DNA from 4 places in the Virgibacillus xinjiangensis genome. Region 3 is predicted to be linked to each of the others. Evidence: riboswitches for the same ligand, from Rfam matches in the RefSeq annotation. Region 3 holds a riboswitch; each other region holds the start of a gene.
What was found. A riboswitch is a leader RNA that binds a small molecule or an ion and turns the genes downstream of it on or off. The one in region 3 is predicted to bind S-adenosylmethionine.
Positions count from the first base shown of each region.

Region 1: it holds a riboswitch for S-adenosylmethionine, as region 3 does, so the genes downstream of both, ACFOGI_RS14385 (phosphoadenylyl-sulfate reductase) here and ACFOGI_RS06535 (O-acetylhomoserine aminocarboxypropyltransferase/cysteine synthase family protein) in region 3, are expected to answer to the same signal.
Region 2: it holds a riboswitch for S-adenosylmethionine, as region 3 does, so the genes downstream of both, ACFOGI_RS16210 (methionine ABC transporter ATP-binding protein) here and ACFOGI_RS06535 (O-acetylhomoserine aminocarboxypropyltransferase/cysteine synthase family protein) in region 3, are expected to answer to the same signal.
Region 4: it holds a riboswitch for S-adenosylmethionine, as region 3 does, so the genes downstream of both, ACFOGI_RS12890 (5-methyltetrahydropteroyltriglutamate--homocysteine S-methyltransferase) here and ACFOGI_RS06535 (O-acetylhomoserine aminocarboxypropyltransferase/cysteine synthase family protein) in region 3, are expected to answer to the same signal.

Region 1 covers NZ_JBHRSA010000051.1:1,243-8,545, forward strand. The annotation lists gene ectA (diaminobutyrate acetyltransferase) at 1-429, shown strand, start outside; gene ectB (diaminobutyrate--2-oxoglutarate transaminase) at 429-1,706, shown strand; gene ACFOGI_RS14380 (ectoine synthase) at 1,786-2,175, shown strand; SAM riboswitch class I at 2,323-2,431, shown strand; gene ACFOGI_RS14385 (phosphoadenylyl-sulfate reductase) at 2,522-3,244, shown strand; gene ACFOGI_RS14390 (assimilatory sulfite reductase (NADPH) flavoprotein subunit) at 3,505-5,349, shown strand; gene cysI (assimilatory sulfite reductase (NADPH) hemoprotein subunit) at 5,379-7,109, shown strand; gene cobA (uroporphyrinogen-III C-methyltransferase) at 7,144-7,303, shown strand, end outside.
Region 2 covers NZ_JBHRSA010000058.1:19,636-26,938, forward strand. The annotation lists gene ACFOGI_RS16195 (5'-methylthioadenosine/S-adenosylhomocysteine nucleosidase) at 107-955, shown strand; gene ACFOGI_RS16200 (YjzC family protein) at 1,079-1,291, shown strand; gene ACFOGI_RS16205 (hypothetical protein) at 1,429-2,451, shown strand; SAM riboswitch class I at 2,627-2,735, shown strand; gene ACFOGI_RS16210 (methionine ABC transporter ATP-binding protein) at 2,810-3,829, shown strand; gene ACFOGI_RS16215 (methionine ABC transporter permease) at 3,813-4,472, shown strand; gene ACFOGI_RS16220 (MetQ/NlpA family ABC transporter substrate-binding protein) at 4,501-5,334, shown strand; gene ACFOGI_RS16225 (pyridoxal phosphate-dependent aminotransferase) at 5,406-6,578, opposite strand; gene ACFOGI_RS16230 (carbon-nitrogen family hydrolase) at 6,653-7,303, opposite strand, start outside.
Region 3 covers NZ_JBHRSA010000027.1:25,122-32,424, forward strand. The annotation lists gene megL (methionine gamma-lyase) at 1-1,093, opposite strand, end outside; gene rarD (EamA family transporter RarD) at 1,310-2,245, shown strand; SAM riboswitch class I at 2,739-2,861, shown strand; gene ACFOGI_RS06535 (O-acetylhomoserine aminocarboxypropyltransferase/cysteine synthase family protein) at 2,975-4,684, shown strand; gene ACFOGI_RS06540 (SGNH/GDSL hydrolase family protein) at 4,983-5,897, shown strand; gene ACFOGI_RS06545 (YpmS family protein) at 5,927-6,538, shown strand; gene ACFOGI_RS06550 (hypothetical protein) at 6,588-7,214, opposite strand.
Region 4 covers NZ_JBHRSA010000046.1:172,273-179,575, forward strand. The annotation lists gene ACFOGI_RS12855 (DinB family protein) at 1-54, shown strand, start outside; gene ACFOGI_RS12860 (Hsp20/alpha crystallin family protein) at 158-601, opposite strand; gene ACFOGI_RS12865 (O-acetyl-ADP-ribose deacetylase) at 793-1,353, shown strand; gene ACFOGI_RS12870 (hypothetical protein) at 1,529-1,867, shown strand; gene ACFOGI_RS12875 (pyridoxamine 5'-phosphate oxidase family protein) at 2,103-2,525, shown strand; gene ACFOGI_RS12880 (D-glycero-alpha-D-manno-heptose-1,7-bisphosphate 7-phosphatase) at 2,591-3,115, shown strand; gene metA (homoserine O-acetyltransferase MetA) at 3,228-4,136, shown strand; SAM riboswitch class I at 4,210-4,313, shown strand; gene ACFOGI_RS12890 (5-methyltetrahydropteroyltriglutamate--homocysteine S-methyltransferase) at 4,395-5,504, shown strand; gene ACFOGI_RS12895 (CidA/LrgA family protein) at 5,755-6,162, shown strand; gene ACFOGI_RS12900 (LrgB family protein) at 6,155-6,844, shown strand; gene ACFOGI_RS12905 (N-acetylmuramoyl-L-alanine amidase) at 6,900-7,303, opposite strand, start outside.

The DNA.
Region 1 (7,303 bases), on a different contig from region 3:
AACTCTTCCTACAGTTATGTGATGTGGTGCGAGATTTTCTCCGACACATCAGTTGTCGCTGTAAAGGATGATCAGATTGTTGGTTTCATTTCTGGGTACATCCGACCTGACCAACCGAATACACTGTTCATCTGGCAAGTGGCTGTACATGAAGAAGGACGAGGCAGAGGTCTTGGGACAAAGATGTTGTTTGAACTATTGAACCGGGAAGCTTCCCAACAAGTTACATATGTGGAAGCGACTGTTGCGCCATCTAATACGCCGTCCCAAAATCTTTTCAAAGGTCTTGCTAAAAAGTTGGACACTGACTATGAAATAGATACGTACTTTACAGCTGATGATTTTCCAGGGGAAGGGCATGAAGATGAACCATTATTCAAAATCGGGCCTTTTCAGGAAGAAAATAAAATTGTAAAAGGAATGATATAATGACAACGGCAGTATTGAGCGATAAGAAAATGAAAACGTTTGAAGAAATAGAATCGGCAGTAAGGAGCTACAGTCGTGGCTGGCCGACCGTATTCGAAAAAGCAAAAGGATATAAAATGTGGGACACGGATGGAAACGAATATATTGATTTCTTTGCGGGTGCCGGCACTCTAAACTATGGCCATAACGATGACACCATGCAAGAGAAGATGATTGAATATATCAAGAATGATGGGATTATCCATAGCCTGGATATGGGGACTACTCCAAGGAAAGAGTTCCTGGAGCGTTACAAAGAAGTAATTTTGGAGCCCCGCAATTTGGATTATAAAATCATGTTCCCAGGACCTACTGGGACCAACACGGTTGAAAGTGCACTGAAAATTGCTAGAAAGGTGACAGGCCGTGACACGGTCATCAGTTTCACCAACGCATTCCATGGTATGACCATTGGATCACTTTCTGTAACTGGAAACTCCTTTAAGCGCCATGGGGCCGGTGTGCCGCTGCATCACTCAGTTTCCATGCCTTTCGATGATTATGTAGATGGCCAGAGTTCTATTGCATACCTTGAACGATTCCTGGAAGACAGCGGAAGTGGTGTTGCACTGCCTGCTGCTATTATTCTGGAAACCGTACAGGGTGAAGGCGGAATTAATGCTGCCAGTATGGAATGGTTGAAAGAGATTGAAAACATCTGCCGCCGTTGGGACATTTTGTTGATTGTAGATGATGTCCAAGCAGGTAATGGACGCACAGGGACATACTTCAGCTTTGAACCAGCTGGAATTAAGCCAGATGTAGTCTGTCTCTCCAAGTCAATTGGTGGTGTAGGTCTGCCAATGGCTATTACACTGATCAAATCTGAATATGATCAATGGGGACCAGGTGAACATAATGGTACTTTCCGAGGAAATAACCTGGCATTCATTGCAGCAACTGAAGCACTCAATCGCTGGGAGACAGATGATTTTGCTAAAGAAATTCAGGAAAAGGCTGATTTCTTAAGTGACTCTGTAAAAGAAATCATCAATAAATATCCGGAGCTGAATGGCACAGCGCGTGGTCGTGGATTAATGCAAGGTATCGCCATAGACAAAGAAGGACTTGCCAGCGAAATTTGTGCAGAGGCATTCAATCGTGGCCTGATTGTAGAGACATCCGGTCCTAGCGATGAAGTGGTAAAATTCCTTCCGCCGTTAGTCATTGACAAAGATGGTCTGGCAAAAGGCCTGGAAATCCTGGAAGAAAGCATTAAAGCTGCAACTGCTAAATAATCATCGTAATATATTTCACTAAAATATATAGAGAAACAGCAATAGTTTTCATACAAAATGACGAAAAGGGGAATTCGACATGATCGTAAAATCTTTGGAAAATATTATTGGAACAGAGGACGAAACATCTGATGGCAATTGGACCAGCCGCCGTTTTATCCTGAACAAAGACGGTGTGGGCTTCAGCATGAATGATACTGTAATTGCTGCTGGTACAGAAAATTACTTCTGGTATAAAAATCACATTGAAGCCGTTTACGTAATTGAAGGAGAAGGACAGATCGAAGAAGTTGAAAATGGTGGAAAGATGCATGATCTGAAGCCTGGCACTCTCTACCTTCTGAATGATCATGATAAGCATAAAGTCCATGCAAAAACCCAATTGCGCATGGTTTGTGTGTTCAACCCGCCACTTGTCGGAACTGAGACACACAATGAAGAAGGAGTTTATCCACTACTGACTGAGTAGTTCAAAAGGCATTCGAGGATAGGACTTTATGGTCCTATCCTTTTTTACTATTTTAGTATTAAATGAATTTTTTCTGAAAAGTGTATTGACGAATGGAGTATAACGGTATAGAATGACTAGCAACAACTACATAAACAATTTCCAAAATTCTTATCAAGAAAGGTGAAGGGAAAAGGCCCTTGTAAGCCTCGGCTACAGATGTAGAACGCCTAAATGGTGACAATTCCTATACTAATGGTTGACTATAAGATAAGAAGAGAATCAGCAGAATGTAAGAATATCCTTTTTTATTCTGGAGAGGTTTTTATATTCTGATGTGGAAAAAACTCATATGGAGGGTTGATGCGTGAATAATGAAGTAATCACCTACGACGAATTCACTGGGGATCCTTTCAAGAATTGGGTATCACAAGATGAAACCAAAGGAGCGTCTACCATTCTGAAATGGGCATATGATTCCTATGGCGATGGTGTCACCTATGCATGCAGCTTCGGTGCCGAAGGAATGGTATTGATTGATTTGATTTCTAAAGTGAAGAAGGATGCGCAGATTGTATTCCTTGATACAGATTTGCATTTTCAGGAGACATATGAGCTCATTGAGGAAGTAAAGGCGAAGTATCCGGAACTCCGAATTCATATTAAAAAACCTGAGCTGACTCTGGAAGAACAGGCGGAAGAACATGGGTCAGCATTGTGGAAAAGACAGCCGGACCAATGCTGTTTCATTCGTAAGATCAAACCACTCGAGGATGCGTTAAGCGGTGTACCCGCTTGGATTTCAGGCCTGCGCAGAGAACAATCGCCCAGCCGCAGTAAAACAGACTATGTGAATAGAGACGAACGATTCAAATCCATCAAGGTTTGCCCCCTCATTCATTGGACTTGGGATGATGTCTGGGACTATATCCGGACGAATGATCTTCCATATAATGAATTGCATGACAATGGCTATCCTAGTATTGGCTGTATACCGTGTACTTCACGTGTAAGTGACTCCGGTGATTCCCGTGAAGGAAGATGGGCAGGCTTCAATAAAACTGAATGTGGCCTTCATACAAATGGTTGAACAAAGCCTTTTATTTTTAATTTAAATCCGAGTATATTGCTAGAAATACAATACTTTTGGTTTACTAGAAACTCCGTAATTCCCTGGTATGATAAGATTTTTTCCTTATGAATCAGGGCTAAAAATTACAATTAAAGCCGAGTAATACGCTTTGTATACACGGCATATCAATTAAAGAGCCAATCGGTGGCAGGAACCTAAAATGTCTGCTGATTGGCATGGAGAACAATAAAAAATAGTATCTTATGGGGTGAGTATCTTTGCAATTATTGGAAACCAATAGTCCTTTCAGTAAGGAACAGACAGAGGATCTCAATCGTATTCTGCCAACCTTAACAGAGACACAGAGAATATGGCTGAGTGGGTATCTTTCAGTGCCGCAGCAATCTAGTGGCGGAGTGGCCGCAGTTTTGGAAAATCCAACGGCATCTCAGCCAGCTGTTCAGCAAACTGCATCGCTGAAACAGAGGGAGTTGACCATTTTATATGGTTCAGAAACAGGTAATGCCCAGTCAGTCGCTAAGGATTTAGAAGAAAAAGCGAAAGCACGGGACAAGAAAGTAAAGCTCGCTGCTCTGGATGATTTTAAACCAAAAGATTTAAAGAAGGTACAGGATCTGATGATTGTGACTGCTACACATGGAGAAGGGGACCCACCAGATAATGCCATTTCCTTTCATGAGTTCCTGCATAGCAGAAAAGCACCGAAATTGCAGGATGTACGTTTTTCAGTTCTGTCATTGGGAGATGAATCGTATGAGTTCTTCTGCCAGACTGGAAAAGATTTTGATAAACGACTGGAAGAGTTAGGCGGAGAGCGCTTGTATGGACGCGTTGACTGTGATGTGGATTTTGATGAGCCCGCTGCAGAATGGGTGGAAGGAGTTCTCAGCGAATTAGAGAAAGATGATGTGGGAACTGGAGCTGAAAATTCCTCCGTCGATCAGTTGGACCCAAGCTTGACAGCAGGACAGCCGATTTATTCCAGAACGAATCCATTCAATGCAGAGGTGCTGGATAATATTAATTTGAATGGAGAAGGGTCTAATAAGGAAACTCATCACCTGGAGCTCTCACTCGAAGGTTCAAATTTGGCGTATGAACCTGGCGACAGTGTTGGCATCTTCCCCAAAAATGATCCGGAGTTGGTAGAGAGTTTTATCGGTCAAATGAACTGGGATCCAGAAGAGAGCGTACCGATTAATAAGCAGGGGGAAGTCAGATCACTGCGGGAAGCACTCCTTTCCAATTTTGAAATCACGCGAATTACCAAGCCATTACTGAAGAAGGCGGCAGATTTATTCAATAATGATGAACTGACAGCCTTTCTAAGTCCTGAAAAAGAAGAAGAACAGAAAACTTATATGGATGGCCGTGATCTGCTCGATCTCGTAAAGGATTTCCCTCCAAAGGACATGGAGCCAGCCGACTTGATCCAAATCCTTCGTAAGATGCCGGCACGCCTATATTCCATTACTAGCAGCTATCAGGCAAACCCGGAGGAAGTGCATCTGGCCATTGGCAAAGTAAGTTATCACTCAAACGGCCGTGACCGCAGTGGTGTTTGTTCTGGTCAATGTGCAGAGCGTGTAGAACCCGGGGAGACTCTTCCCATCTATATTCAAAAGAATGAGAACTTCAAATTCCCGATGAACGGTGAGACGCCGGCAATCATGGTGGGTCCTGGTACTGGAGTCGCCCCATTCCGTTCGTACTTGGAAGAATTGGAAGAGTTGGAAGTGGAAGCAAAGACTTGGCTATTCTTTGGTGACCAACATTTCACCACGGATTTCCTCTACCAGGTAGAATGGCAGAATTGGTTGAAGAATGGTGTACTGACCAAGATGGATGTCGCTTTCTCCCGTGACACGAAGGAAAAAGTTTATGTGCAAGACCAGATGCGAAAAAATAGTGCTGAACTTTACAAGTGGGTTCAGGAAGGTGCCAATATCTATGTATGCGGGGATGAGAAGAAGATGGCACAGGATGTCCATGATACTCTGCTTGACATCTTCCAGAAAGAAGGAAACATGAGTGCTGAACAGGCAAATGATCTGTTGAAAGAAATGCGTCAGCAAAAGCGATATCAGCGAGATGTATATTAAGGCAAGGATAAAGTGAAAGGAGCTTAACAATGGCAGAAAATAGATTTCCATCACAGGAAGGACCACCGAGTGAGTTGGAACATATCAAAGAAAACAGCAACTATTTGAGAGGAACCATTGAGGAGGGGCTGAACGACCCTATTACTGGTGCCATCTCTGAGGATGATACAAAACTATTGAAGTTCCATGGAAGCTACCAGCAGGATAACCGTGATCAACGGAATGAACGCAGGCGGAAAAAGCTGGAACCTTCCTATCAATTCATGATTCGCGTCCGGGCGCCAGGCGGAGTAGCTACACCTGACCAGTGGCTGGCCATGGATGAAATTGCACGCAACTATGCAGATCAGACATTGAAGCTCACGACAAGGCAGGCTTTCCAAATGCATGGGGTGTTGAAAAGGAATCTGAAACAGACGATGCAGGACATTAATGCATCACTTATGGATACACTGGCTGCTTGCGGAGATGTTAACAGGAATGTGATGTGTAATCCGAACCCTTATCAGTCGGAAGTACATGCAGAGGTTTACGAATGGTCGAAAAAACTGAGTGATCATTTATCACCGAGGACGAATGCCTACCATGAAATATGGCTGGATGGGGAGAAGGTAGAAGACACCCGAAGAGCAGAGGAAGAAGTAGAGCCGATGTATGGACGTTATTACCTTCCAAGAAAGTTCAAAATAGGGATTGCTGTTCCTCCTTCCAATGATATTGACGTTTTCTCCCAGGACCTTGGTTTTATTGCCATCTTGGAAAACGGAGAATTGAAAGGATTCAATGTCGCGGTGGGCGGCGGTATGGGCAGCACACACGGGGACACTGCTACATATCCACAAGTTGCACGTGTCATCGGCTACTGCCCAGCAGATAAAATCATAGAAGTTGCGGAAACGGTCATAACAATCCAGCGGGATTATGGGAATCGTTCCGACCGGAAGAATGCACGTTTCAAATATACGGTGGATTCCAACGGCCTTGACTGGATCAAAAGGGAACTGGATGAAAGGCTTGGCTGGGAGCTGGAAGAGGAGAAATCCTATCATTTCGACCATAATGGTGACCGCTACGGCTGGGTCCAAGGAAAGGACCACTGGCATTTGACCTTGTTCATCCAGAACGGTCGCTTAAAGGATACTGAGGAACATCAGATGATGACAGGAGTAAGGGAGATAGCCAAGATTCATACTGGAGATTTCCGCCTAACTCCCAATCAAAATCTAGTTATTGCTAATGTGACCGATGAAAACAAGAAAAAGGTGGAAGAATTAGCAGCCAAATATGGTCTAACCGAAGGCAGTCATCATTCCGCACTGCGGAGGAATTCCATGGCATGTGTGGCACTCCCGACTTGTGGTCTGGCAATGGCAGAAGCAGAAAGATATCTTCCATCATTGATTGATAAAGTGGAAGACATTCTCGGAGAAGCCGGCTTGAGTGAAGAAGAAATTGTTATCCGCATGTCGGGCTGCCCGAATGGTTGTGCACGCCCAGCTCTGGCGGAGATTGCTTTTATAGGGAAGGCACCAGGCAAATATAATATGTATCTTGGCGGAGGTTTTACCGGCGATCGATTGAACAAACTTTACCGTGAAAATATCGATGAGGCAGAAATCTTAAATACTTTGCGTCCGCTCCTCTTGGAGTATGCAAAAGAACGCCAGGAAGGTGAGCATTTCGGAGATTATGTCATTCGTGCAGGCTATGTGGAAGAGGTTCAATCAGGACTAGATTTCCATGCAACGGTGAAAAACTGAAATATAGCAGGCGCATCAGAAGGGAAGTGAGGGAATGGGTAAAGTTTATCTAGTAGGAGCTGGTCCGGGTGATCCAGACCTGATAACGGTGAAAGGTTTGAAGGCGATCCAAGAGGCGGATGTTATTTTATTCGACCGTTTGATTAATGAAGAATTGCTGCAGCATGCCTCTGAATTTGCAGAATTGATTTTCT
Region 2 (7,303 bases), on a different contig from region 3:
GTACTTTCTGGACCTTTTTATATTAACGAGTAAATCAGACAACTGGGAGGAATACAGAATGGATCAGAAATGGAGGAAATCAAGGAATCATATTATTTTTGCATGCATGATGGCTTTAGTATTACTGATGGCCGCGGGCTGCAGTTCTGCATCCCAATCGGAAGCGGAAACAGAGGATAATGAATCACAACGGCCGATCATTGTTCAAGGACCAATGCCGATCGAGGCGGAGGAATTTGCAGGACGCCTGGAAAACGTAGAAGAAGAAACCTCTGGCAACTTTGTGTTTTATAAGGGTACGGTGGATGATTATCCTGTGATTGTCACCCAAACCGGCAAGGGAATGGAAAATTCAGCTGCAGCTACAGCAATCGCGATAGAGAAATTTAATCCAATCGCCATTATCAATCAGGGAACCTCTGGCGGACATGATCCTGAATTGAATGTATATGATATTGTGCTTGGAAAAAGAACGGTCAATATTGGAGCATTGAAAACAGGTGACCGGGACGAAGGCGAAGGAATCGAGGTAACCGAATGGATTCCGATGGATTTGATGGCCTCTGAAGGTAGCGCTGGGGAAGACCCTGACGCAGAAAAGGCCCGTTACTATGAAGGAGACGAGGATCTCCTGGCAGCTGCCCATGCAGTGAAAGATACCCATACAAAAGGGAAGGTCGTGGAAGGCACGATAGGCTCTGCGGACTTTTGGAACAATGAGGTCGATCGCATTGAATGGATTCATGAGAACTTCGGCACATCGGTAGAGGAGATGGAAACTGCCTCGGCGGCGCAGATTTCCAAGGCATATGATACAGCTTTCCTCGGTATCAGGATTCTCTCCAATAATAAAACCAACGGCGGGGAATATGATCCAAACACCGCTACAGCAAATCAGGACTATGTGTATGAGGTAGTGAGCGAATACATTTCCACCATTACAAGTGAAAAATAAATTGTACAAACGAACACTTCCGTGCGTATGGAGGTGTTCTTTTTCGTTGTATCGCTAGCCTTCCATTCATAATTATTCCTCCGGTAATCCATACTAAGGAAAAGTCCAGAAGGAGGAAATCAAATGGGTGAACAGTCAAGATTCAAAGCAGGAGATAAAGCACCGAATAATGGCATATATATAGAAAAAGGTGAAACGGGAAGCAACGTGGAAGACCCGCGCCAGTTGGAGATGGAAGCAGGCCAGGAGTTTCCTCAGAATACCAACCAGGACCGGGTGTGGATCAAGAAACGCGACCTTCATAAACCAGGTGTCCAGGGAAGAAGCAACAACTAGTGTCAGGCTGCTCTGTAAATGGAGCGGCTTTTTTATGGAGCAAGGTCTCCAATAAATAAATCACTTCCATTTTTAATCGATCGATCATGCAAACCAGGTACATAAAGAAGAAAACCCTACAGGAGGAGAGATGCTGAATGAATCCGTTATTTGTCAGTCAGGAGGAAGTTTTCAGCTTTTATAAGAATGGCGATAGGGTAGAGCAGAAGACAGAGGTGCGATTCGACCCGCTCACCGGGGAATCTTCCAGGTTGGTCGTTGATCCCGGGATGCAACCGGCTAAAACGGACTATTTCGAGGAAGGGGTAGAGACCGGCGGTGACCAATGCCCGTTCTGCCCCGAGAATCTGGAGGCATTCACGCCGGTATTCCCGAAAGAGATATCCCCGGAAGGAAGGATTCGGAAGGGAGAATCGGTCGTATTTCCAAATCTCTTTCCTTACAGCAAGCATAATGGGGTAGTCGTACTCTCCGAAGAACATTATGTCACCCTGAAGAACTTTACAATCCCAATGATGCGGGATGCATTCCAGGCAGCACAACAATATATTCAGCAGGTACTCCGGTCGGAAGAGGAAGTAATGTATGCTTCGATCAATTGGAATTACCTGCCGGAAGCGGGAGGGAGCATTCTGCATCCGCATCTCCATGTGGTCGTGTCGGAAGCAGCAACCAATTACCAGAGTCTATTTGACCGCAAGTCCAGGGCTTTTCAGGAAAACCATGGCATCGAGTATCTTGCCTGGCTGTATGATCAAGAAAAGGATGGAGAGCGTTGGATCGGGGAAAAAGGAAATACAGCATGGATGCATTCATTTGCTCCAAAAAGCCATTATGATTTTCAAGCGATTTTTAAAGGGCTGACAGACATTACTGAATTTAAGCAGCAGGATTGGGAGGACTTTGCTAGCGGCCTGCAGGCAGTATTTCTCACCTTGCAAGAAGAGGGACTGGCCAGTTTCAATATGTCGCTGACCTTTTCCAATGAAGGATCTCCGGCCCATGCCCGGGTCATCCCCAGACTTTCCTACAGCGGAGTTGGCACCAGTGATATGAACTTTTTCCACACCCTTCATCAGGAACCAATCGTTTATAAAAATCCGGAAAAGGCTGCTGCAAAGGTAAGGAAGAACTTCGAAGGAGACAATGCCCTTCCATGATCGGCAGGGAGTCCTAAATTATAGCTCTCCTGTATGACGTTTTATTCCTAGTACGCGCACGCCACTGCAAGAAAGATGCGATTTTGCGGAATTACACCATTAACTGTAAAATTCTAAAATTGTGTTGACATTGTTGTCGAACCCATATAGTATTAAGTCTATGAAAATTGTATACAGCTTATCAAGAGTGACTGAGGGAACAGGCCTGAAGACGTCACAGCAACCTTCCATGACGGAGTGGTGCTACCTCCTGCGGAATGAGTATCCATTCTGGAAGATAAGGTATTGAATCAGTAATCAACCTCTCTTTCACATATGGAAAGAGGTTTTTTTGTTTTAGGCGATATGGGGGAACAGCATGATTGAGCTGCGTAATCTGGAGAAAGTATTTAAAGTGAAGAACAAGCAGGTCACGGGTGTGGATCAGGTAGACCTGCGTATCGACCGTGGAGAGATTTATGGGATTGTCGGGTACAGCGGAGCAGGTAAAAGCACACTCCTCCGCTGCATCAATATTCTGGAGCGGCCGACAGCAGGGGAAGTGCTGATTGATGGTACCGATCTGCTAAAACTGCCGGCCAAAGAACTAAGACAGGCGCGCCAGTCGATCGGCATGATTTTTCAAGGATTCCATCTTGTCTCTTCCAAAACGGTGGCGGAGAATGTAGCGTTCGCCCTGAAGGCTGCAGGCCTTGGCAGGACAGAACAACAGAAGCGGGTGGCGGAGCTGTTGGAACTTGTTGGTCTAGCCGATAAGGCCGACACTTATCCAGCCCAACTCAGCGGGGGACAGAAACAGCGGGTGAGCATTGCCAGGGCGCTGGCCAACAACCCGAAAGTGCTGTTGTGTGACGAAGCGACTTCCGCCTTGGATCCAAGCACCACCAAATCGATTCTCCGGCTGCTGAAAAAGATCAATGAGGAGCTTGGAATCACGATTGTCATCATCACCCATGAAATGGAAGTCGTCAAAGAAATCTGCCACCGTTGTGCCGTGATGCAGGCTGGCAAAGTGGTGGAAGAAGGAAAGGTTTTCGATATCTTCGCGAACCCCAAAGAAGAATTGACCAAGGATTTCATTCAGACCGTCCTGCAATTTACATTGCCGGAAAAGCTTTTGAGAGAGTGCAAGGGCACCTTGGTAAAATTGCAATTCCGCGGGGATCTGGCCAAGGAAGCGGTGGTTTCCGATATGCTGCAGGCCTATCCGGTGAGCGGCAACATCCTTCATGGGAAAGTGGAGTACATACGGGACATGCCTCTCGGCGTGTTCATGATGGAACTAACTGGTGCAAAAGATCAGATTGACGGAGCGATTGCTTACTTGGAAGAACGAATTGAACAAGTGGAGGTGGTGCAGCATGGATCGGTTGATTGAACTGCTTCCGGAGCTGAATCAAGCATTCTTTGAAACTTTGTATATGGTAGGCATCTCCCTTGGAATCGCCATTCTCGTCGGACTGCCGCTAGGAATCCTTTTATTTGTCACGGATCGCGGAGTATTCCTGGAGAACCGCTTCGTAAAGGTGACAGCAGGGATCATTACCAACCTGGTACGCTCGATCCCGTTTATCATACTGTTGGTTTTTCTGTTGCCTGTTACAGATGCACTGCTTGGCACCACGATCGGGCCGACGGCAGCAGCAGTGCCTCTATCGGTGGCAGCCATTCCATTTTTCGCTCGGATTGTAGAAACGTCAGCAAGAGAGATTGACCAAGGTGTGATAGAAGCAGCTGTATCTGTCGGTGCATCCCCATGGATGATCATTAAGGATGTCATCCTACCAGAGGCAAAACCAGGAATCATCAGCGGATTGACCATCACGACCATCAGCCTGATCGGTTTTTCTGCAATGGCAGGGACAGTCGGCGGTGGCGGTATAGGTGATTTGGCCATCCGTTATGGGTATTACCGCTATGACGATTTGATCATGTATACGACAGTCATTGTCCTGATCGTGCTTGTCCAAGTTATCCAATATGCCGGCGACTTCATTGCCAAGGCAGTTAACAAACGCTAAAAAATACACCCACTGAGGAGGAAATTAAATGAAAAGACAACTGGGAATTATTCTTACATTACTCGCATTATTAGTATTGGCTGCATGCGGCGGAGGAGAAGAAAGTGCTTCAGGTGCCGATGAAGGTGGAAAGGACACCATACGCTTCGGTGCCACATCCGGACCGTACAGTGATATGGTCAATAAAGCGCTGAAACCATTGCTGGAAGAAAAAGGGTACACTGTCGAGAATACAGAATTCAGTGACTATATCCAGCCGAACAATGCCTTGCATAACGGAGATATTGATGCCAACCTGTTCCAGCACAAGCTATATTATGAATCGTTTGCAGAAGAAAACGGCATGGACTTGTCTGAAGTGAAAATCGTGCCGACTGCACCGATGGGACTGTATTCCAACACTTATGATTCCATCGAGGATATTGAGGATGGAAGCAACATCACGATTGCCAATGACCCTACGAATTTGGCACGTACACTGATCATGCTGGAAGATGAAGGGCTGATCACTCTCGATGAGGAGGTCGACCAGTTGCGGGCAAGTCTTGACGATATCGCCGAGAACCCGAAGGATCTGCAGTTCAAAGAAATTGAAGCAGGCCAATTACCACGTACAGCTGATAGTGAAGACTTGGCAACCGTGCCAGGCAACTTCGCCCTTGCTGCTGGTATGGATCTGCTTGACGCCCTCGCGCTGGAAGATATGCCTGATGACTACCGCAATCGTGTGGTAGTGAATACAGAGGATCTTGACAGTGAATGGATTCAGGATATCAAGGAAGTCATCGAATCACCAGAATTTGAAGAAATCATTGATGAGGAATTCAAAGGATTTGGCAAACCACAATGGATGACGGAATAAAGAAATGAAAGAGGCTGTGTTTCCCTTGGAGGGGGAGCACAGCCTTTCTATTGGATATATGGATGGGATTACTAGAACAGACCGAGTTTGCCAATCCGTTCTGCCGCTTCAGCAAGCCTTTCTTCGCTGTCGAGGAGGCCGACTCGAACATAACCTTCTCCCTGTTCCCCGAAACCATTACCTGGAGCGACCGCCACATGGGCTTTTTCCAACAGGAGGTCGGCGAATTGCTGGGAGGTATAACCTTCCGGAATGGGCAGCCAAGAGAAGAATGTACCTTTTGGTGCTTCCACCTTCCAGCCGATGGAATGAAGTTTGTCCACAAAAACATCTCTTCTTTTTTCATAGGTTTCCACCAGTTGATCGACTGCTGTCTGGTCAGCCGTCAGTGCTTTCTCTGCAGCCTGTTGGATGGAACTGAACAGACTTACATATAAATGGTCCTGTATGAGATTGATGCTCTCGATGACCGATGGATTTCCGACAGCGAAAGCGACACGCCACCCGGCCATATTATACGTTTTCGACAAGGTGTACATCTCGACACCGACATCCTTGGCACCGTCAAATTGAAGGAAGCTGAGGGGTTTTTTGCCGTCAAACCCGATGGCACCATAGGCAAAGTCATGGACCACACAGATGTTATGCTTGTTGGCAACCTCTATGGTTTCCTGGAAAAACTCTTCTGTAGCTGTACCAGAAGTCGGGTTGTTCGGGTAATTTAAAAACATCAGTTTGGCTTTCTCGAGATCCTCGTTACTCAATGCCTCGTAATCGGGTAAAAAGCCGTTCTCTGCCGTCAATGGCATGAACGCAGATTCAGCGCCTGCCAGGGCAATTCCTGACATATAATCCGGATAACCGGGGTCAGGCAGGAGAGCGGTATCCCCAGGATTCAACAGGCATTGGCTGATTTCCACCAACCCTGTTTTGGCCCCGGCCATGATCGCGACCTCACTCTCAGGATCCAGCTCCACTCCATATTCCCGCTGATAGAACTCAGCGATCGCTTTTTTCAGGAAGGGCTGCCCGCGGAATGGGGAATATTTATGGTATTCCGGAATCCCGGCAGATTGCTTCAGCTCTTCCACAATATGATCCGGTGTCGGCAAATCGGGATTTCCCTGCCCGAGGTTGATGACATCATGGCCTTGGTCTTTCAGCCGCTGTACTTTTTTAACCAAGCTGGCAAAAAACTGCTCCGGCAGCCGTTTCAATGTCTCTGATTGTTCGAATTGCTGCATGATTTCACTCTCCTAAACGGTGTACATGGTTCTTTTCACTTTCTATCATCATTCCTTTCAGGGGGGACTTGCCGTCAGTCATACATCTCTGGCACACGGCTATCGAATACAGGTACATCCTCCCTGATTTTTTCGACGGATGAAAGGTCCAGTTCTGCTCTGAGGGTCTCTATTCCGCTGTTGCTTCCAACAGCAAGTTCATTGCCCCACGGATCGGTGACCATCGAGTTCCCTGCAAAATCAGTTCCTTCGTGGGAGCCGACTACATTGCAGGAGACGACGAAGAATTGATTTTCAATCGCTCGTGCCAGTTGGAGGTACTTCCAGTGATCCGTTCTCGCTGATGGCCATTCCGCTACAATGTGCAGCACCTGTGCATCCAATAATGCCAGCTGACGTGCAAGCTCCGGGAAGCGGAGGTCATAGCAGATGATCAGTCCCATTTTCACGCCATCCAGTTCAAATGTCTGCACTTTTTCCCGTCCACCTGCCAAGTACTTCGGTTCATTCAACATCGGGACAAGGTGGATTTTATCATACTGATAGACCCGTTCCCCCGCACGATTGAAGACAAGGTTGGTGTTATAGAATCGACCGTCTTTTTTATTGCCAATGGAACCGCCGATGATATTGACCTGATGCTTTTTCGCCAACTCGCTCAGAAAAGATGCACTTGGTTCTTCCTTACGATCCGCCGTCTCTTCCAGCTTATCCAGCGCATATCC
Region 3 (7,303 bases):
CCATCTCTTTCCGGGATGCTTCCGGTACCACTGCATGTGTCATGGTTGCCGGATGCTGGATCAATGTCTCTGCATCACCTAGACTGACAGCAATCTGGATGAACTCAAGATGATTGAGCAGTTGCTGTGCATCCTCCTTGGTTCCTTCAATCTCGAAGGAAATGAGCCCACCGCCACGTTTCATCTGCTTTTCTTTGATCCGGTGATACGGATGGCTCTCATCTCCCGGATAATAGATATGCCTGATCTTGGGATGATGTTTGAGCGAAGCGAACACTTTCTCCGCATTGTCACAATGACGGTCCAGCCGAATCGGGAGTGTTTTCAACCCACGGAGCAGCAGCCATGCGTCAAATGGGGACAATATACCACCCATATCCTTCTGTGTCGTCATTGCCATATGATCGAGGAACTCTTTTTTCCCTGCAACAAGCCCCGCAATCACATCACCATGACCGCCGATATATTTTGTCGCACTATGGACCACTACATCACAGCCAAGTTCCAATGGACGCTGCAGATAGGGGGAGGAAAAGGTATTATCAACAATCACAGGGATGTCATACTCGCCCGCCACCTCCGCAACCATCTGTAAATCGATCAGTTTCATCGTCGGGTTGATCGGTGTTTCCACATACACCGCCACTGTCTCCGGACGGATCTGCGAGCGAATCTGTTCCTTGCTTTCCATTGCGGAAAAATCATGCTGTATCTTGTATTTTTCCTTCAGCATGGTCAGCAGGCCGAATGTGCAGCCATAAAGTCCCTGGGAACAAAGTATATGATCTCCTGTTTTCGTGAGTGATACCAACACGGCAGAGACCGCTGCCATCCCTGAGGAGAAGGCCAGTCCCCGTTCCGCTTTTTCAAGTGCGGCAATCCTCTCCTCCAGCACAGTTACCGTGGGGTTGCCAAGCCGCGAATATACATATCCTTCTTCCTCACCCGAAAAACGCCTCTCCCCCTGCTCCGATGTATCGAACGTATAAGTGGATGTCTGGAACAGGGGAACCGCCAAACTGCCGAGCATTTTCTTGGAATCATACCCTTTATGAACCACTTCCGTCTCGAACCTGTTCGTTTTATCTCCCATCATCAAACCTCCTGGCTCATAGTGGAAAAGCTTGCTTACTTCCATTCTATGATGGGCAAATGGATTTTGAAAGCGTTTTCCAGATATTCTTTTAGGCTTAGTATTGCTTTTCTCTACGTTTCCTCCTAAACTTGTCTTATTTGCACGCCATTTGATTTCGAATACTAACCCCCTCGTACTGGGTTGGGACTTATTATAGAAAGGAGAAAACATATCATGAAAGATAATCAGGCAACAATCGGCATCCTGTACGCCTTGGGAGCTTATTTTCTATGGGGATTCCTGCCCATGTACTGGAAGTTGGCGGATCACGTGCCTGCCGGCCAGGTACTTGCCCACCGCATCATCTGGGCCTTCGCCTTCATGGTTGTCATTATTTTACTAACAGGAAAACAGCAGGCCATTCTTCACGAGACAAAGGAAGTCATCCGAAACAAACGGAGATTCTGGGGAATTGCTCTTGCCTCCATTCTCATCAGCCTCAACTGGCTGACGTTTATCTGGGCCGTGAACAGTGACCATGTGATCCAGGCTAGTCTCGGTTATTATATCAACCCGCTCGTCAGCATTTTGCTTGGCGCCATCGTTTTGAAAGAGAGATTCAACGGCAGCCAGATTGTTTCTTTCATTCTCGCAGCATGTGGAGTAGTCTATCTAACCATCAGCTATGGTGTCTTTCCATGGGTCTCCCTGATTCTCGCTTTCTCCTTTGCCTTTTATGGGCTATTGAAGAAAATAGTTCAGGTCAGCACGATGACCGGCCTGACCATTGAAACGCTAATGGTCACCCCCATCGCTCTGATCTATCTATCTGCCATTCCGGCCAATTCGTTCACATGGGCAGCACCACTGTCCACAACTAACCTGATCTTGGCCGGCAGTGGCGCCGCTACTGCCATCCCATTGCTGATGTTCGCCAGCGGAGCCAAACAAATTCCGCTGGCCATGGTAGGATTTCTACAGTACATCGCACCGACCATCATGCTGTTGTTGGGAGTTTTCCTCTATCAGGAACCATTTACCCAGGCACATCTCGTAGCCTTTGTCCTGATCTGGACGGCACTGATCATTTATATGGCTTCCACCTATAGAAGAAGCATCCAGACCCAAAAGTCCTTGAAAAAGACCTCGGCAGGAGAGCAGGCAAACTGACTGCCTCCTGCCGATTCTCTCGCTCTTCCGCCGATATCTCGCTCCTCCTGCCGATTCCCTCGCTCTCCCGCCGATATCCCGCTCCTCCTGTCGATTCCCTCGTTCTCCAGCGGATATCTCGCTCCTCCTGCTGATTCCCTCACTCTTCCGCCGATATCTCGCTCCTCCTGCCGATTCCCTCACTCTCCCGCCGATATCTCGCTCCTCCTGCCGATTCCCTCGCTCTCCCGCGGATAACCCGTGCCTCCTGCTGATTCCCTCACTCTCCCGCCGATATCTCGCTCCTCCTGCTGATCCCCTCACTCTACAGCGGATATCTCGCTCCTTCTGCTGATCCCCCCCACTCTCCCGCGGATTTCACACTCCTCCTGCCGATTCCCGCACTCCTCTCGCCGATATTCCATGCACTCCTCCCATACGTCAAATTTTCTAAATCTATTGACAGTTACAGGCACAAAAGCCTATAATGTTTAGTAATTTAGTAAAGATTAATCTCTTATCAAGAGCGGTGGAGGGAATAGGCCCTGTGAAACCCGGCAACCACGAGCGAGAGACACTCGCTATTAAAGGTGCTACATCCTACAGATCCATACCCGATCGATCTGGAAGATAAGAGGAGGACGGTTGATAACCAATCCCTCTTCTTAGGAAGAGGGCTTTTTTATATCCCTTCCCCATCTCCAGGAGCGGTGTGAAATATCTCATCAAAAAACCAAGGAGGAATTACCCATGTCTCAATTTCAATCGTTCAACCCCGAAACTGTTTTGCTTCACGGAGGACAGCAGCCAGATCCGACCACCGGATCCCGTGCAGTGCCAATCTATCAGACTACTTCCTATGTTTTCCGTGATACCGAACATGCCCAGAATCTCTTCGGCTTGGCTGAGCCCGGCAATATCTACAGCCGGATCATGAACCCTACCGTCGATGCCTTCGAACAGCGGATGGCCCAGCTCGAGGATGGCGTCGGTGCGGTGGCAACCTCATCCGGCATGGCCGCCATCACCCTATCCATTCTCAACATCGCCAGTTCAGGGGATGAGATTGTTGCCGACAGCAATCTTTACGGCGGTACATACAACCTGTTTGCGAACACCCTTCCACGCTATGGGATTGATGTGAAATTCGTAGATGGAACTGACCCAGAGGCAATTCGTGCAGCCATCACAGACAAGACGAAAGCTGTCTTTGGAGAAATCATTACGAATCCGAGCCTGTACGTCTTTGATGTGGAGAAGGTAGCAGAAATTGCCCATGAATACCAGATTCCACTGATCATTGATAATACATTTGCCACCCCTTACGTCGCCAAGCCGCTGACATGGGGCGCCGACATTGTCGTCCACTCGGCAACGAAGTGGATTGGCGGCCATGGAACGACCATCGGCGGTGTGGTAGTCGACGGCGGACGGTTCAACTGGGACAATGAACGGTTCCCTGGTTTCACCGAACCTGACGAAAGCTATGCCGGCTTGCAATATAAGGACCTGGGCCCTGCAGCATTCATCACCAAACTCCGTGTCCAGCTTTTGAGGGATATCGGCGCATCGTTAAGCCCACAGAATGCTTTCCTCCTTCTGCAAGGCTTGGAAACATTGCATCTGCGCGTAGAGCGACACGCTAAAAATGCAGAAAAAGTTGCCTCCTACTTGGAGAAGCACCCAGCAGTAGAATGGGTCAGCTTCCCGGGGCTGGACAGCCACCCATCACATGAGCTTGCCAAAAAGTACTTTGCGTTCGGCTATGGGTCGGTGATCACCTTTGGTATCCAAGGTGGGCGTGAGGCAGGAAGGACTCTCATTGACAATGTCAACTTATGGTCCCATGTGGCCAATGTAGGGGATGCCAAATCACTCATCATCCACCCTGCTTCCACTACCCACCAGCAGCTGAAAGCGGAGGACCTTCAGAAAAGTGGAGTGAAAGAAGAACTGGTACGCCTCTCCGTAGGCATCGAATCGCCACAGGACATTCTGGCAGACCTGGACCAGGCTATTGCCAAAGCAACTGGAGAAACAGGAGGATATGAGCCTAAAGAACAAGATGCCGTACAGTGGCTTCTTTCTTCTCCTTTCGACCGGAGCGGTGAAGGGGTACGCAAGAAAGTGATTGCTGCCACGGATGACACATCATCCGGCAGTAAGCTGGAACAGTTGGGCTTTGATGTGAGAAAGATCAACGACAAAACTGACCTATCGGAGGATCTCGAAGCGGTCGATGCCATTCTGGCTGGTGGAGACCAACTTCCTCAGGCCGTCATCGAACAGCTCATCCATACACAAGGAAAAGTTCTATGGGTCGAAAATCCGGTGGATGCTGCTGGTACACTGGAAAATGCCGAAGCTTCCGGGATCACGGTCGTAACGAATAAAAATGCATATGAAGAGGCCGTACAGCTGAGGAATAACCGTTCTTCACGAGAATCTGTGAACGTTTAAATAGGAAATGAAGGCAGCGGAAAGAGTTTTTTGCCATGCCGAATCAGCAGGGGAATCAGCCGCTACAGCGGTCCATCCCCTGCTTTTTCATGCGTTTCTTCAGTCTTTGACACTTCCCATTCATGTTTAAATTCCATGGATCCGGGAAAAAATACAAGGTAACCCATGACATCCGCCTTCCTGTAAGGCGTTTTTTTATTTACTTAAATCGCATAGGTTTTGCTTTATACTTGTATTATAATAATAGAAAGATATATTTTGCACGAGCATAGGTGTGGTTATGTTGAGGAGAAAGTCGATGGTTTATACCATAATTGCAATACTTTTAATGGCAGCTGTCGTGTCATGGGTCGTGGCTTCTCAGAAGTCCCCCTTTGAAAATGTAGAAATCCAAATCCCTGAGGAAGAGGAGTCTCCGCCTCCTGAAGAACAACCCGAAGAGCACCCTGCTATGGAGGAGGAAGCAGAACCAGTTGAAGAAGAAGCAGTAGAAGAGGGCCGGCCAAGTCCCGAACAAGACCAGCTTTCCATCAGGGTCAAGGAAGAGATCCAAAGGGCCATACACTCTCTTTCCCCTCGCAGCAGGCATATCACGGCTGTAGGCGATTCCCTCACACAAGGTGTGGGAGCATCTCAGGAAGAGGGAGGATATGTCGGCATATTGGATCGCGCCGTCAATAACCGGATTCCATTGGTGGCTTTTGACAATTATGGGAAGAGGGGAAATCGTTCCGACCAGTTATTGAAGCGGCTGGAAAAGCCGGAAATCACCAAGTCCATTGCCAAATCCGACATCGTTCTGATCACCATAGGAGCCAACGATATTATGAAAGTCGCCAAAGAGAATTTCACCAATCTTCAAATGGAGACCTTCAATCAAGAACTCAGGAGCTATGAACACAGGCTGGAAGACATCATTGAAACCGTCAAGGAAACCAATCCGGATTCCGAAATATTTTTAATCGGTTTCTATAATCCATTTGAAGCCTATTTCCAGAATGTAAAAGAACTGGACATGATTGTACAAAACTGGAATACCAGCGGACAGGAGATTGTGGAAGAGGAAGGCGGGGTATTCATCCCGATTGCCGACCTATTCAAGGATGCTGACGTCCACCTGTTCGCCGATGATAACTTCCATCCGAATGATCTTGGCTACCAGCGAATTGCCAAGCGGGTACTGGAATATATTACGAATGAAGAAGAGGAATGAACGCCATGGCCTCAAGAGGAGAGAGGAACGTGAATAAGGGGAGGTACAAGAAGTTGTTTTATGGGCTGTTACTGTTCAATGTCCTGGTGGTGCTAGTCATCATATCTCTGGTCTTTTGGCCGGCGGCAGAGGGACCGCCGCGTCCCAGTCAGGAACGGCCCGCGGTGGAGAGCTCCGAGTTCACCATCCGTACCACTAAACAAAACCTGAATGAGCTGGTCAATGGTTACCTGGACCAGGCATTGAAGGGGTCCAGGCATCAATACCATATTTCTTTGGAAGAAGATGTCCACTTGATTGGGGAACTCCCAGTTTTCTCTACCACGGTCCCCCTATCTGTGCACTTTGAACCGATCGTGCAGGACAATGGCGACTTGGTCCTTAAACTGACCTCCATATCACTGGGACTGCTGGAACTTCCAAATCAACGGATTATGGGGTATATGGACGACCACCTGCCAATGCCAAGTTGGGTGACCGTGAGACCGAAGCAAGAGGAAATCTATATAGCCGTGACAGAAATGAACCTACGAAGCAACTTCCAAGTCGAAGTGGAACATATCGACCTGGAAGCAAATCATTTATCCTTTAAGCTCCATGTCCCTTACCGCTCGCTGGGTATCGATATGATGGAGCCGTAAAGACGACGGGAGAAAGAGCCGTTTCCTATTGGACCGGCTCTTTCTTCGTTCATCGGCAGACAAAACCCTTCACCTTTTCCGATAGGGAAAAAAACAATGATTGCTTTACCGTCGTTTGCTCCGCTACAAGTTTATGACAGGTCTTTTCCACTTGGGTCTGATAGTCATCAAGCTTACCGTGATAGATCAGCTTCATCCCCTGCAGCTTGCGGATATCCGCCGGCGTTGTAAAACAAGCAGGCTTCTCCAGACAAACCCTTTCCAGGCCATTCAACAATGTTGCCACGAATTGTGAACAGAAAAAGGCATGCGGTCGTTTCCATTCCACTCGCAGCACCACTCCAAAAAGTCCGAGAAAGTTATATTTATAGCTGTCTTCATTCGTTATGAAGATGGATAATTCCTCCATGATTCGTTCGTACTCACTCTCTGTCATAGGATAGGCATAAAGAGCACAATCTGCCTGTTTGAGCAGATGATTGCCGACATCCTCCCTTACGAATCCCGCCCGGAAAGGGTTATCCGGCTGTTTTCTGCCGAAACTATAAACTTCCTTCAACCCTGGATCCACTGCAATGGATACATGGTTCAAGGTAGTTTTTGTATAATAGTTGATCAATCGATTGAGCCACGTTCCCGTATCTGTAAACAAAAAATAAATCATTTTCTCCCCCATGCATACTCCCCCTCCCGCCAGTAGCGGAATTCCGTCATCTTATCCCCCCAGTTATCCTTTCCAACACACAGGATATCCTCCGTTTCCCA
Region 4 (7,303 bases), on a different contig from region 3:
GAGGCAGTCAAGCAGATATACAGGCAATGGAAGCTGCAATCACAGAGGAAATAGGCCATATAATCCCCCGGATTTATATGCGTGTTGTCAGGGGTCTTACTGTTTCCGCCGCTTTAACAAAAATCGTCCCCCGTTGTATTGCCCGGGGGACCTGTATCTATTCAATGTCGATTTGTTTATGGGCCGGTTTGCCCGGTGTCTTCTTCGGAACTTCCACATACAGCATACCATCTTCCAATTTGGCGGCAATGCCGTCCTCCTTCATATTACTGATGGGGAATTGCCGTATAAACTCGCCATACTGTCTTTCTTGCCGGAGAATTTTTGTCCCTTCATCGTATGCTTCTTTCTCTGACTGTCTTACCGCCCTGATGGTAAGGTTGTCACTGCCTGCTTCAATGGTTATATCCTCTTTGGAAAAGCCGGGAAGCTCCGCTTGGATATGATAGGCAGCCCTTGTTTCCTTTATGTCCACCCGAAACGAGCTGAATTTACCGTGCAATGGTGAGAAAACGTCATGCTCGAATACGTCTTTCAGTGACTTGGTGAGGCTCTGGAAAAGGTCCTCCCCCTTTTTGCGGTATGGTCTGAAATCAGACATTTGGATCCCCCTTCACCTAATTAAGATTACTCCATCTTTATTCTATGCGCGGGAATTGGCATTTGACCTTATGATTTAAGAGATGGGATGAACAGGGTTTTAATGAATGTTATTTTCAATTCAGAGGGGGAAAGGAATATAAGCTATGAAGAATTCCTGCCAGTCGACGAGTGTGATAGAGGAGGGTTGTTATGGAAGTGAAGATCAATGAAAATAGGCTGGTTCTTATGACAGGCGATATTACGGAACAGAGTACGGATGCTATTGTCAATGCAGCAAATGGTTCTCTTCTCGGTGGAGGAGGAGTAGATGGGGCCATCCACCGTGCTGCCGGAAAAGGATTGTTGGAGGCATGCAAGAAAATACGCAGCGATCGGTTGGATGGTAACCATCTGCCAACCGGGGAGGCAGTCATGACGGATGGGTATCACCTGCCTGCTCGGCATGTCATCCATACGGTCGGTCCGATCTGGAGAAAGGGTGAGGATCACCAAGAGGAAATGCTTGCCAACTGTTACAGCAATTCCCTGAGGTTAGCTGATGACGAAGGCTTGTCCAGTATATCCTTTCCATCCATTTCCACTGGAGTGTATGGGTATCCTGTAGAAGAAGCATCCATTGTCGCGATCCGCACGTTGGTGGCTTATTTGGGACAATGTTCATTTGGAGAAGTGAGGATGGTCTTGTTCTCTAAGGGGGACTGCCAGGTCTATGAACATGTTGTCAATCAGATGAAGAAAGAGTTGGGGTGACGTTTCACGTGGAACGGGAAGCTGCAAAGAACCTTTTTCCTTCCAAATTATTCATCTTTATTATAAATCTGCTAGAATTGAAAGGATATTTCTTCCCTTCCCTCGAAACAATATATTGAAAGATTCCTACAGGGTGTATTATCATGGAGACAATCTATCAGTGGAGGTTGTTGTTATGCAGGCAGTTGATATATGGGAGAAGATCAATGAGCGGGATTTCGAATTTGAGATCCACACGGTTCCAAAAAACCATCAGTCGCCCCTCTGGTTTGCCGTGCGTCCGACAGAGGATTGTCTGCTGGTAAAGCCGGCGACCTTCCGGAAGCCAAGTGTGAGTATATCTAAGGAAAGAAAGATCAATTACAAGGAATTTGAACGTGTTTTTGCCTTCTATCACCGCTGGCAAAGCGGGGAACCCGGGGTGAGGAAAGAGGCGTCCTATGTCTCTAAGAACACCGCCTATATATTTGCATTGATTGCCAGGTTTGAAAAACTGTTGGCAGAAAAAGTATAAAAGCAATTGCATCCTGGTGCGATTGCTCTTTTTTTATAGGAACAGGAAAGTGAAAGCAAGCAAAGCCTTAGGCACGGCCAGTACAGGATTCAGCATGTTTTTTCTCACCCACGCAAGATTGGTGCCGAAATCATCTGTAGGCTTTGATTTCAAAAAGGCCAATTCAAAGTTGCGTTTATTTTTCTCTGGAGTAAGGAAGACTACTACAAAAGGGATATTAAAAGGAGTGTTCCGCATGGATCAGAAAGATATTCAATCAACTGTGGAAAAGATTCTTCAGGAGAGTTCGGTAGGGACCATGGCTACCATCAAAGAGGATAAACCACATTCCCGTTATATGACTTTTTATCATGAGGGCATGAAACTCTATACACCGACAAGCAAGGATACGGACAAAATCGATGAATTGGAAGCCAATCCTTACACGCATATTCTGATTGGGTATGAAGGGGAAGGATTCGGAGATGACTATGTAGAGTATCAAGGCAAAGTGAGCCTCAATGATTCCGAGGAAATGCGGAGTCGATTGTGGACACACGATATGGAGATGTATCTGGAAGGACCGCATGACCCGAACTTCATCGTTCTTGAAATTGAGCCAGTTGCTGTTCGTCTAATGAATAAAACAGGACAGCCTCCACAAGAATTGGAGTTGTAGGAGATGAGGAAGCATACCCACATAATAGTTGGGTATGCTTTTTTAGAGTGAAAGGAGGATGAAATATGGATAAAGCAATATTTCTGGACCGGGATGGCGTCATTAATGAAGTACTGACAGACCGGGTGACATTTGTGAACACCCCGGAAGATTTTCACCTGCTGCCTGGAACAGGTGAGGCAGTCCAACTTCTGAATGCTGCCGGCTACAAGGTATTTGTGGTGACGAATCAGGGAGGGGTCGGTCTCGGCTTCATGGCAGAAGAAGCATTGAGAGAGGTACATATGAAAATGCAGGAAGTTCTGCGGAAAGAAAACGCATTAATTGATGATATTGCTTACTGTCCTCATAAGCCCTATGCCAATTGTGCGTGCCGTAAGCCGAAGCCTCAGATGATACTGGATTTAGCGGAGAAGCACCAGGTAAACCTGAAAGAAAGTTATATGGTAGGTGACCGTGAACCAGATATTCTTGCAGGAAGGGATGCAGGAGTAAGAACGATCCTGGTTGGTAATGGAGATTCTGGAGGAGTTGTTGCAGATTTTGTTTTTCCTGATTTACTAGCTGCTGCGAAGTGGATTGCCAGTTAAGGGGGGCTGTTAAACCAAGTCCGCTCCAATCTTAGCTGAAAGGTGTTGCGGGAATTTTGCATTATCTTTATAATAGTAAGCATTATCTGAGCAATCACAGGGGGAGATGCTGTTGCCAATAAATATACCGAAAGAACTGCCTGCTACGGAAGAGCTGAGACATGAAAAGATATTTGTCATGGATGAAGATCGTGCAAGGTCTCAAGATATCCGTCCACTGAATATACTGATCGTCAATCTCATGCCGGAAAAGGAACGTACGGAACTGCAGCTGCTTCGCCTATTGGGAAATACGCCGTTGCAAGTAAATATATCTTTTCTGCGGATGAAGACACATGAAGCGAAAACTACCAGCAAATCCCATTTGGATACGTTCTATGAAACATTCAGTGAAGTTAAAGACCGCCGCTTTGATGGAATGATCATCACTGGTGCTCCAATCGAACACCTTGCATTTGAAGAGGTGGACTATTGGGAAGAATTGACGGAAATCATGGAGTGGAGCAAGAACAATGTAACCTCTGTCTTGAATATCTGTTGGGGGGCACAGGCCTGCTTGTATTATCACTATGGTATCGGCAAATTCCCGTTGCCGAAGAAGCTCTCGGGGATTTATCAGCATCAGGTTGCTGACCAGACCATCAATTTGGTTCGAGGGTTTGAAGATGTATTCAATGCTCCACACTCTCGTTATACTGCGGTTTCTATGGAAGAGATTGAGGAAGATCCTCGTCTACTGCTTCTATCTTCATCGGAAGAGGCGGGTGCATTCATCATCTTATCCAAAGATGAAAAGCATATTATGGTGACTGGGCACTTGGAATATGATGCAGACACGCTGGCGGAAGAATACGCCCGTGATCTTGATAAAGGACTGGATATTGATGTCCCAGAAAATTACTTTCCAAATAATGATGTGAACCAAGATCCGTTGAATACTTGGAGATCCCATACACATCTGCTGTTTTCCAATTGGTTGAATTACTATGTCTATCAGCAGACTCCATACCAATGGAATTAGTGCTCCACTTTGCTTTTCAAGGGAAAAATGCTATTATAGTAGATATGAAATTACAGATAATTGAGTGAATTGTTTCTTATCCGGAGAGGCCGAGGGACTGGACCGATGAAGCCTCAGCAACCTGTCTTTCGACAAGGTGCTACGTCCAGCAAGCTGTATAAGCTTGAAAGATAAGAGGGATAAACTGTTTCTACAGGGTCTCTTCTTATGGAGAGGCCCTGTTTCATTACATACAACTCAGAAGGAGAGGAATACATAATGGCAGTAAAATTAGAGAAAAAAGCACCATTCAAAGGGGACCATGTGGGAAGCTTGTTGCGTCCGCAGAGGTTGAAACAGGCAAGATTGCAAAGAGCAAATGGAGAAATCACTGCAGAACAGCTGCGGAAAGTGGAAGACGAAGAAATCATCAAGCTGGTGGAAAAGCAAAAGGAAGCAGGATTGCAGTCCATCACCGATGGAGAGTTCCGCCGTTCTTGGTGGCATTTTGATTTCCTGGAAAATCTTGTGGGTGTGAAAGGCTATGATTCAGGGAAAGGAATCACCTTTGACGGAATCCAAACCAAATCCCGTTCCATCAAAGTAATCGACCGAGTGGATTTTGATGAAAGCCACCCATTCCTGGACCACTATAAATTTCTACATAACCAGGTAGGAGATCAACATGTACCAAAGATGACCATTCCGAGCCCGAATATGCTCCTGCTTCGAGGAGAGATAGATGAGGATGCCTATGGAGTAGAAGCCATTCTTCCAGACTTGACGAATGCATACAGGAAAGCTATCCAAGCATTTTATGAGGCTGGGTGCCGCTACCTGCAACTGGATGACACTTCTTGGGCTACTTTCTTATCGGAGAAAGGTCTTCAATCCCTTCGCGACAAGGGGTATGATCCAGAGAAGCTGCGGGATCTCTTCACACGCGCCATCAATGAATCACTCGAGGGGCGTCCGGATGATATGCTGATCACCATGCACATTTGCCGCGGAAACTACCGCTCCCATTATTTCAGTGAAGGTTCATATGCGGCTGTTTCCGAAATCATTTTCAGCCAGCTTCAGGTGGATGGGCTCTTCCTGGAATTTGATGATGAGCGTTCTGGTGGATTCGAGCCTCTGAAGCATGTGAAAAGAGATGACCTCCACGTGGTTCTCGGCCTGATTACTACCAAGGTCGGGGAGATGGAAGAGAAAGAAGAAGTCAAGTCGCGGATTTCCAGAGCTGCCGAGTACCTGCCATATGAACAGCTTGCTCTAAGTCCACAATGCGGCTTCGCCTCCACAGAAGAGGGGAATGATATTTCAGAAGAGGACCAGTGGGCCAAGATCCGCCATGTCCTGGAAGTCTCCGGAGAAGTTTGGAAATAAGAAGATAGGTTAGAAGATAGACCGCATAGGAGCCTGGTTGCCCTTTGCAGTCTTCTGGTACCTAGGATTTACACTAATACGAGTTCCCGCCAGTTGGTGGGCATGCCTCCAACTCAGCTGAGTGAAAAAGATTGGCCAACTAACAGGAAAAACCGGACAGCAATTGACTGCTGTCCGGTTTTGTTTTTTCTTGGTATCTATCATTTTTGCTATACTAGACTGTATGAAATGGAAATTGGAGTGAGCGCTCTTGCAAAAGTTCGTGAAAGTTATGCTGCATGTCTCGGTGCTATTCGGAATGTACTGGATAGGTACCCGTATTCAACAAGCATTTGATTTGTTTATACCTGGGAGCGTCATTGGCTTGGTACTGCTGTTTTCTTTGTTGATGGCCGGGATTGTCAAACCCCATTGGGTAGATGAGGGAGCACAGTTCGTGGTCAGGCATCTTGCATTGTTTTTCATCCCTGCTACAGTAGGTATCATGAATTATTTTGGTTTATTTGAGGGGGCTGGCTTTATGCTGGTACTCATTGCACTGGGCAGTACCCTGGTAGTGATGGTCGTATCCGGCCATGTCAGTCAATGGCTGGCCCGCAGGAAGTATCGAGAAAACAGTGAGGTTAGCTACACGAAGGAGGAAGGCAGCCATGGGTAATATCTTCATAGGTCTCATCGCCTTCCTAGCAACCGTTACCGTCTATTATCTTTCCCTCCGGATCTATTGGAGATGGACCTATACTTTTCTGGCTCCGGTGATCCCTTCTACCGTATTCATTGTGGTCTTTTTATTAGTATTCCAAATTCCTTATGAGACCTATATGATTGGCGGGGGCTGGATTAACTGGCTGCTTGGACCAGCGGTGGTGGCGTTGGCATACCCTCTGTATGAACAGCGTGAAACACTGAAGCGGCTTACAGTACCGATCCTGACTGGGACATTGACCGGAGCGGTTGCAGGTGTTGCAACCGGGCTCTTGCTGGCAAAGTGGGCTGGCGTGGACGAAACTATTATCTACTCCCTCATTCCTAAAAACTCCACCACCCCTGTAGCTATGGAAGTTGCTGCTTCTGCCGGTGGGATCAGGTCATTGGCCGCGGTGTTTGTCATGATTGCCGGGATCGGCGGCGCTATGCTTCATCGGTTGGTCCTGAAATATTCTGGTATTACGGATGAAGCGGGGAAAGGAGTCGGTGTCGGAAGTGCTAGTCACGCAATTGGTACAGCCATTGTAATGGAACGAAGCAAAATGGAAGGTTCAGTGAGCACTATTGCAATGGTGGTCAGTGCTGTTGCCGTCTCAGTCATCACCCCATGGTTTATCATGTGGTTGATGTAGCTGAGGATTGGCATGAGGATTCTTATATCAGCTGGAGAACTGATGGATCTGCTGCTTAAACCTGGATAATATAAGCATCTTTAATACCACATTCTTTAATTCCTTGGAGATGCATTTCAGCAGCAAGTCTTTTGGGAAATGCTGGTGTCTGGACACGATACCAGTTCCTCCCCTGGATATGCACTTTGCTGACGGATACATTGATGCTTGCTTTATGAAGTGTTGCAGACAGCAGCTGAGCATACTCTTTGTTATGGAATGATCCAGCGATAATCAAGTACTTATCCTTGCTGGTTGAGCCTTTTTTGTTTAAGGAGAAGGCCTTCTCTAACCCTAGAACATGCCCTTCAGCCACCTGTCTATACCACTCATTGGTCCTCATTTTGGCGGCGTCTCCCGGATGATCGATAAACCCGTTTTCTGTAAGTAATGCAGGCATGTTTGTTTCCCTTAACACAT